Regions from separate parts of the Peribacillus sp. 05N428 genome, predicted to be linked through region 1. Evidence: riboswitches for the same ligand, from Rfam matches in the RefSeq annotation. Region 1 holds a riboswitch; the other holds the start of a gene.
What was found. A riboswitch is a leader RNA that binds a small molecule or an ion and turns the genes downstream of it on or off. The one in region 1 is predicted to bind S-adenosylmethionine.

Region 1 (4,436 bases):
TGATGTCAAAATTGGTGACGAAACATCAATCTGGTTCAATTCCGTCATTCGCGGTGATGTATCCCCAACCATCATCGGAAAAAAAGTCAGTATACAGGATAACAGCATCCTGCACCAAAGCCCAAATAATCCATTGATCATCGAGGATGAAGTAACCATTGGCCATCAGGTCATATTACATAGCTGTAAAATCCGCAAAGGAGCTTTAATCGGCATGGGATCGATTGTACTTGATGAAGCCGAAATCGGCGAAGGGGCTTTCATCGGTGCCGGCAGTCTCGTTCCCCAAGGCAAAGTCATTCCACCGAACATGTTGGCATTCGGACGTCCAGCTAAAGTCATCCGCGAAATCAACGAAGAAGATCGTCAGGATATGGAACGCATCGTACGCGAATACGCCGAAAAAGGCCAATACTATAAAACGGCGGAACGAATAAAGTAATGCACGAGCACTTGACTGAAAATTACGAGTATTTGAACGCAACTCACGAGTATATCGCTGAAATTCACGAGTATTTGCTCCTAACTTACGAGTATTTGCTCCAAACTCACGAGTAAATCGCTGAAATTCACGAGTATTGCTCCAAATTCACGAGTAAATTGCTGAAACTCACGAGTATTTGCTCCAAACTCACGAGTAAATGCTGAAACTCACCAGTATTGCTCCAAATTCACGAGTAAATTGCTGAAACTCACGAGTATTTGCTCCAAATTCACGAGTAAATTGCTGAAACTCACGAGTATTTGCTCCAAATTCACGAGTAAATTGCTGAAACTCACGAGTATTTGCTCCAAACTCACGAGTATTTGCTCAAAACTCACGAGTAAATCGCTCTAACTCACGAGTATGGCCCTTAAAGTTGAATTTCTTTGGGATTTCTTGAATTATTCCCGCAGACGGCTAAGTTAATCCATAAAAAAGGTGCCCCGCTAATAGCGGGACACCTTTTTTTATATGAATTACGCTTGTGCTTTTAATGTTTCTGCTTTGTCCGTGCGTTCCCATGGAAGATCGACATCTGTACGGCCGAAGTGTCCGTATGCAGCTGTTTGTTTGTAGATTGGGCGACGAAGGTCAAGCATTTTGATGATTCCAGCTGGACGAAGGTCGAAGTTTGCGCGAACTAGGTCAACAAGGACTTCTTCGCTAACTGTACCAGTTCCGAACGTATCAATAGAGATCGATACAGGCTCTGCCACACCAATTGCGTATGCCAATTGAACTTCCGCTTTGTCGGCAAGGCCGGCTGCCACGATGTTTTTCGCAACGTAACGTGCAGCGTATGCAGCAGAACGGTCAACTTTAGTTGCATCCTTACCAGAGAATGCACCGCCGCCGTGACGAGCGTATCCGCCATAAGTATCAACGATGATTTTACGTCCAGTAAGACCAGCATCCCCTTGAGGTCCGCCGATTACGAAACGGCCAGTCGGGTTGATGAAGTACTTAGTATCTGCATCGATCAACTCGGCTGGAACGACAGCTTTGATCACATGTTCTTTTAGATCGGCTTGAATTTGTTCAAGCGTAATTTCTGCATCATGCTGTGTAGAGATGACGATTGTATCTACACGTACAGGACGGTTATTCTCATCATATTCCACGGTTACCTGTGTTTTACCATCAGGGCGTAGGTAAGCAAGAGTTTCATCTTTACGAACTTGAGTCAAGCGGAATGAAAGTTTATGCGCCAATGAAATCGGAAGCGGCATAAGCTCTTCTGTTTCATTACAAGCGAATCCGAACATAAGACCTTGGTCCCCTGCACCGATTGCATCGATTTCTTCATCTGACATGTTTCCTTCACGAGCTTCCAATGCTTTATCGACACCAGCTGCGATATCGGCAGACTGCTCATCAATGGAACTCAAAACGGCACAAGTTTCAGCATCGAAACCGTATTTCGCACGTGTGTAGCCAATTCCTTTAACCGTATCACGAACGATACGCGGGATATCCACGTAAGCGGACGTTGTAATTTCACCAGCAACAAGTACAAGACCTGTAGTTACACTAGTTTCACACGCAACACGTGCATTTGCATCCTTAGCTAGGATAGCATCTAAAATGGAATCTGAAATCTGATCACAAATTTTGTCCGGATGGCCCTCTGTAACAGATTCAGAAGTAAATAGACGTTTCTTTGACATCATATTTCCTCCTTGGAAGTTAGTATGTTGTAGGCATAAGCCTGATTTTTACGGAACTCGTTTCCCTCATTAGTTTCAACTATAGACACAGAATTACTTATAAAAAACACAAAAACCTTCCCTGGCAAATGAGGAAAGGTTTAAAACTCTGTCTTCTATCCTTTCACTCTTATCGTTCAAGGGTTTTTTACCTTGCTCAGGTTAGCACCATCACCACTATTCCTTGAAGACCTTCGCTTTATTTTCGGCGATCGATCTTGGAGTCAAGTTCAATATGGCAGGTTGCTGGGTTTCAAAGGGCCTGTCCCTCCACCAACTCGGGATAAGAGAATCCGTACAATTTAAGATATTATCGTATCTGGCTGGAATTTGTCAATGCTTTTCTAAAAAGAACATTTCCACCCAGAATGGCGTTCATTTGAAAAAACATGTTGATACAACGTCCTAGAGGGGTTTACAACACAAAATACGAATAGAAATGTTGTAAATTGCCATTAATAATAAAGTATTGAACATCGAAAAGGAACGACATCCTGACTTTCCCATTAGACATATATTGCTTACTAACTTCCTATTTAAATAAAATTTTCTTCATGAAAGTATATGCGATTATCCTGAATCGGTTCCTGCCGGATTAAAATGATTAATGCGGCTAGCTGAAAATAATCACAAATTAAAAGAAATAGTATAGACTAATTAAATGAATGTGTTATACTAATTGTAATCTAAAAACTCAAACAAAGGAAGGTACCTCATATATGAATTCTGTAGATGTTTCTAATGAGTTACACCAATTATTAACAGGAAACAATGTGCAAACTCAACTATCAGTTCCTCAATTGGTCGAAAAAGTACTTAGCAGAAATGAAGGCGTTTTAACATCAACCGGCGCGGTAAAAGCTGAAACTGGCAAATATACCGGTCGTTCACCTAAAGATAAATATATCGTGGAAGAAGCATCAGTTAAAGATAAAATCGATTGGGGTCCCGTGAACCGACCGATTTCCGAAGATGTGTTCAATAAACTATATAATAAAGTAGTTGACTACCTAAAAGCAAAAGAAGAGATTTTTGTTTTTAAAGGTTTCGCTGGTGCAGACGAATCATCACGTCTTCCCATCCGTGTTGTTAATGAATATGCTTGGCATAACCTTTTCGCCCATACTTTGTTCATCCGTCCAAACGAAGAGGAACTGAGAGGTCACGAAGCTGAATTCACGATCCTTTCTGCACCTAACTTCAAAGCGGACCCAGAAGTGGACGGAACTACATCCGAAACGTTCATCATCGTTTCTTTTGAACGCCGTACGATCCTGATCGGCGGAACGGAATATGCAGGAGAAATGAAAAAATCGATCTTCTCGATCATGAACTACTTACTTCCAGAGGCTGGAATCCTTCCAATGCATTGCTCTGCTAACGTAGGACGTGAAGGGGACGTCGCTTTATTCTTCGGACTGTCCGGTACAGGCAAAACAACTTTATCAGCAGACACTAGCCGTAAATTGATTGGCGATGACGAGCACGGCTGGTCTTCTAATGGCGTATTCAACATCGAAGGCGGCTGCTATGCGAAAACGATCAACCTTTCACGTGAAAAAGAACCGCAAATTTTCGACGCAATCCGTTTTGGTGCTGTATTGGAAAATGTTGTTGTTGATCCGGATACGCGTGTAGCGAACTATGATGACAGTTCATTGACTGAAAACACTCGTGCTGCTTACCAAATGCAAGCGATCGATAACATCGTGAACCCAAGTATTGCAGGACATCCAAATACAATCATTTTCTTAACAGCTGATGCTTCAGGCGTTCTGCCTCCAATCAGCAAGCTTTCCAAAGAACAGGCAATGTTCCACTTCCTAAGCGGATACACTAGTAAATTGGCTGGTACTGAAAGAGGCGTAACTTCTCCGGAGGCTACATTCTCCACTTGCTTCGGTTCACCATTCTTACCGCTTCCAGCTACACGCTATGCTGAGATGCTTGGTGATAAAATTGACGAGCACAATGCAAAAGTATACCTTGTCAACACAGGATGGACTGGCGGTGCATACGGAACTGGAAGCCGTATGAAACTTGCTTACACCCGTGCAATGGTACAAGCGGCGCTTGAAGGTGAATTAGCGAACATCGAAACGATCAAAGATGATATCTTCGGTTTGGATATCCCGCTTCATGTTCCTGGTGTTCCTGATGAAGTGCTTCAACCAATCAAGACTTGGGCAGATCCTTCCGCTTATAAAGAAGCAGCAACAGACCTTGCCGCACAATTCCGTGCAAAC
Region 2 (4,436 bases), on a different contig from region 1:
ACTACCATGGTCGCACCGCATAGCCCATATGCCTGCACACCTGAAGCAATCATGGAAAGTGCACGAATTGCAAAAGAGAATGATTTGATGGTGCACATCCACGTATCGGAAACGGACTTTGAAATCCTCGACATCGAAAAACGTTACGGATCCCGTCCTGTCGAGCACCTTCGCCGTCTAGGCCTGTTCGATCAGCCTACCGTCATGGCACATGGAGTGGTCCTTAATGATGAAGAGCGGGCGATCCTAAAACAGCATGATGTTCGCGTTGCCCATAATCCAATCAGTAACCTGAAGCTCGGATCTGGGATAGCAGATGTTGTCAGCCTTCTTGATGCAGGCATTAAAGTGGGAGTGGCAACAGATGGCGTCGCCTCCAATAATAACTTCGATATGTTCGAAGAAATGAGGACAGCCGCATTACTGCAAAAAGGAATGTATAAGGATGCCACAAAATTCCCTGCACAAACAGCACTCGCCATGGCCACAAGAATGGGTGCCGAAGCGATAGGCATGGGTCACACAGGATCACTGGAAGCTGGTAAAAAAGCAGATTTCATCACCATTTACCCATATAACAAAGAACACCTGCAGCCACTGAGTGAAGCCTATTCGCACCTGCTTTATGCAGCACGCGGAAATGACGTATGTGATGTTTACATCGATGGCAAAATGGTCGTGAAAGATGGCCGCTGCTTAACGATCGATGAAGAAAAAGTAATCGCCGAAACCAATCGTCTGCAAGGAACCCTATCACGATAACACTGATGGGAGAACAACCGGATGCCCAAAGAAAGGAGCTGCCATTTGCAGCTCCTTTTTTTTATGGGTTGCGGGAGTAAATATTTAGAGGTAAAAAAGGAATGGCCGCTAGTATTGTGGAATAAATGGTTTACTTAGAAATCTGTTGTGAGTCCAGTTACGAAGTAAGCCAGCTAAAAATAGTAATATAATGGGGACGGCAAAAACGGTTAAAAACGAGAAAATGCCGCTGACCGCAAGATGAGCCAACTGCTAATCAGCAAGCAGCTGGATAAAAAAACTTAAATCGCATGGTTCATGAATTACTGAAAATCTACGTATTAATTATTCACGATTTTCCTATTTCGTTTCTTCGAGGGAAATGGTTGAAAAAGGAGGACAAGATGAATGGACAGGGAATCTTAATTATTAAAAGAGCATTTGTATCAGCTGGAGGAGAAATTGTTAAAATCTGAAGTTCGTACATCTCCAGAAGTGCTTTCATCCTTATTGAAAGATGATTTCTTTGAGTTCGGCAGTTCGGGTAACATATGGTCAAAAAGCGATTTTATGGGGCAAGAGGGAGCCGGAGCGGTGAACATGACATTAAGTCAATTTGAGATGCATCCATTGTCTGATGATACCGTGCTAACTACATACCGGATTTTTGATGAAGATAAGCTGGAACATACCTTAAGAAGTTCAATCTGGAAATGTGCGAATGGAAGATGGCAAATGTTTTTTCATCAAGGTACAAAAACAAAAGGGCTCCTTTAAGCTTTTTTTTTATGAAAAAGAAAGTTTTTAAATTTTGAAAGGTACATGAGTTTTCCTAGCATGAAAACTATTTCACTAAAATGATAGGGGTGGATGAAGTTGATCTTTCGGACCATTGATACGGACAAAGATAAAGATACTATCATTAATTTCCGGAAAGATTCCTTTGTTGTAAGTTTTGGAACTGATGCTGGTTTTGGAGATGAACATGCCTATCTGCAACGAATGGAAGAAAGGGTCCGCAAATTTCCGGATGGACAGGTGATCATTGAAAAGGACCAAGAACCGATTGGACAAATGGAACTTCAAATTCGGGAGTATGAAGGAACTGAAATTGGCTATGTGAATCTATTTTATCTTATTCCCGAATACCGCAGTAAAGGCCTTGGCAAGGAATTGGTTCGCTACGCAGAAAACTTTTTCAGGCAATTTAATGTAACCGAATATCATCTAAGGGTTTCTCCGGATAATCAAAGGGCGATTTCTTTATATACGAATTCAGGCATGGTGAAGATAAGGGAAGAAAATGAAAAATACCCTGTATGGAGAATGAGTAAATCATTATATTAATATAATTAAAAAGTATCGATTCACTATACTGTGAAACTATTTATAGCGATGAAAAATATGGTTGACTTTAGCGAAATTAGAATATATAGTGAAGGACATAATTAAATATAACGTTAATTCTTATCAAGAGATGTGGAGGGACTTGGCCCTATGATACCTCGGCAGCGGGTTTTTACTTTTGTAAAAATACTGTGCTAATTCCAACGGACGAAAGTTTGAAAGATAAGAAGGAGCTTTTCTTAGATAATTAATTTAAGAGTTTACTCTTTTTTATGTCTAAAAGAGGCCTCTTCTGTCTGATGACGGAAGAGGCCTCTTTTGTTTATTCAAAATGTATATGGTTATTTGGAGAATTGGTGCAGTTACTCGTGAATTTTGCAGTTTTACTCGTGAATTTCGAAAATTTAACCCTATCATTATGAAGCGTTGCAAAGCTCTTCTCTCTGGATAAGGAATTCGTACAAATAAACAGCATGGGGGGAGATTGGATGATTGAGTTTCAAGGTGTTAAAAAGGTTTATCAAACAAAGAAACAGACTGTCGAGGCTTTGAAGGGCATTGATTTGACAGTGGAAAAGGGGGATATATTCGGGGTAGTCGGTTATAGCGGGGCCGGAAAGAGTACGTTGATCAGGTTGGTCAATTTGCTTGAACATCCTTCAGATGGTTCGGTGGTTGTTGGGGGCAAGGATTTAACCAAATTAAGCCCGAAGGAATTACGGGCAGAAAAGAAAAAAATCGGGATGATCTTTCAGCATTTCAACTTACTAAACTCAAAAACTGTTTTTGATAATATTGCCATGCCGCTGGTTTTATCGGGAACTCCAGCTAAGGAAATCAAAGAACGTGTAGGCGAGCTATTGGAGTTCGTTGGCTTATCGAGCAAAGCAAAGAGTTATCCGGAACAATTATCCGGCGGGCAAAAGCAGCGGATCGGCATTGCGAGGGCGTTGGCTACGAATCCATCGATCTTATTGTGTGATGAAGCTACGTCGGCATTGGATCCACAAACAACGAGTGCAGTTCTGCAGCTCTTAAAAAAAATTAATAAAGAATACAATATCACCATTTTGCTAATCACTCATGAGATGTCTGTCATTCGGGAAATTTGCAATAAGGTAGCGGTCATGGAGGGCGGCTGCGTTGTTGAACAAGGTTCGGTTTTCGAAGTTTTTGCCAAGCCGCAAACGGATATTGCAAAAAACTTCGTGAGAACGGTCATACATGACGAAATTCCACAAAGTTTCTTAAAAAGCATAGGGTCCCATATCCCGATTATTTGGAAAATTAATTTTATTGGAACTACTTCGGGTACTCCTTTACTTTCAACCATCTCGAAGAAATATGATGTTCATTTAAGTGTCTTATCAGCCAATATTTCTGAAATCCAGGAAACTCCTTTCGGGAATTTGATCATCGAAGTGACGGGGAGCAAAAATGAGGTCGACAAGGCTTATCAATATATTAAAGATGAGGGGATTCTCGTCCAGGAGGTGCAAGTATAAATGGGTAATACGCTTTGGGGAATGGAAATAACGGCAGAGCAGCTGTCGACAGCTTTCGGTGACACACTTTATATGGTAGCCATCTCATTGATATTTTCCGGATTGATCGGGCTTCCGCTCGGTATCCTGCTTGTCATTACAAGAAAGGGTCACATCCTGGAGAATAAATGGATTTTTAATGTATTGAACCCGATCATCAATATCCTGCGGTCCGTTCCTTTCATCATCTTGCTTGTAGCACTCATTCCGTTTACAAGAATGATTGTCGGCAGTGCGATCGGAACGAATGCGGCCATTGTTCCGCTTATCTTTTACGCGGCTCCTTATATTGCCCGGCTTGTGGAAAACTCACTGTTGGAAGTGGACAAAGGGATCATCGAGGCAGCTCAGGCGATGGGGGCGACAACATGGCAAATCATTTACCACTTTTTGATTCCCGAGGGACTTAGCTCGTTGATCCTGACATTTACAACAGCGACAATCGGGCTTGTTGGATCTACGGCGATGGCAGGTGCCGTCGGTGCAGGCGGGGTCGGGGATTTAGCCTTGGCTTACGGTTATCAAAGGTTCGATACGATGACGATGATTGTCACAGTAGCGGCACTCGTGATCATCGTTCAATTATTGCAATCCACCGGGAATTTTGTTTCAAGAAAAATCAGAAGAAGATAAAACTAACAGGAGGCAGGAAAAATGAAAAAAATCTTATTAACGATCATGGTATTGGCATTGGCCATCGTGGCTTCAGCATGCGGGAATGAAGAGGGTGCATCAGGGAGTTCGGGTGATGTGAAAACAGTGAAAGTCGGTGTCAGCAGCGGGGATACGAGAACATGGGAATAC

Region 2: it holds a riboswitch for S-adenosylmethionine, as region 1 does, so the genes downstream of both, AC1DIV_RS20635 (methionine ABC transporter ATP-binding protein) here and metK (methionine adenosyltransferase) in region 1, are expected to answer to the same signal.

Annotation. Positions count from the first base shown of each region.
Region 1 is NZ_JBFTMS010000042.1:32,658-37,093, reverse strand. Features, by position in the region: gene AC1DIV_RS24920 (gamma carbonic anhydrase) at 1-442, shown strand, start outside; gene metK (methionine adenosyltransferase) at 961-2,154, opposite strand; SAM riboswitch class I at 2,318-2,480, opposite strand; gene pckA (phosphoenolpyruvate carboxykinase (ATP)) at 2,910-4,436, shown strand, end outside.
Region 2 is NZ_JBFTMS010000026.1:13,288-17,723, reverse strand. Features, by position in the region: gene AC1DIV_RS20650 (amidohydrolase family protein) at 1-762, shown strand, start outside; gene AC1DIV_RS20645 (nuclear transport factor 2 family protein) at 1,183-1,518, shown strand; gene AC1DIV_RS20640 (GNAT family N-acetyltransferase) at 1,612-2,088, shown strand; SAM riboswitch class I at 2,206-2,317, shown strand; gene AC1DIV_RS20635 (methionine ABC transporter ATP-binding protein) at 2,577-3,593, shown strand; gene AC1DIV_RS20630 (methionine ABC transporter permease) at 3,615-4,265, shown strand; gene AC1DIV_RS20625 (MetQ/NlpA family ABC transporter substrate-binding protein) at 4,287-4,436, shown strand, end outside.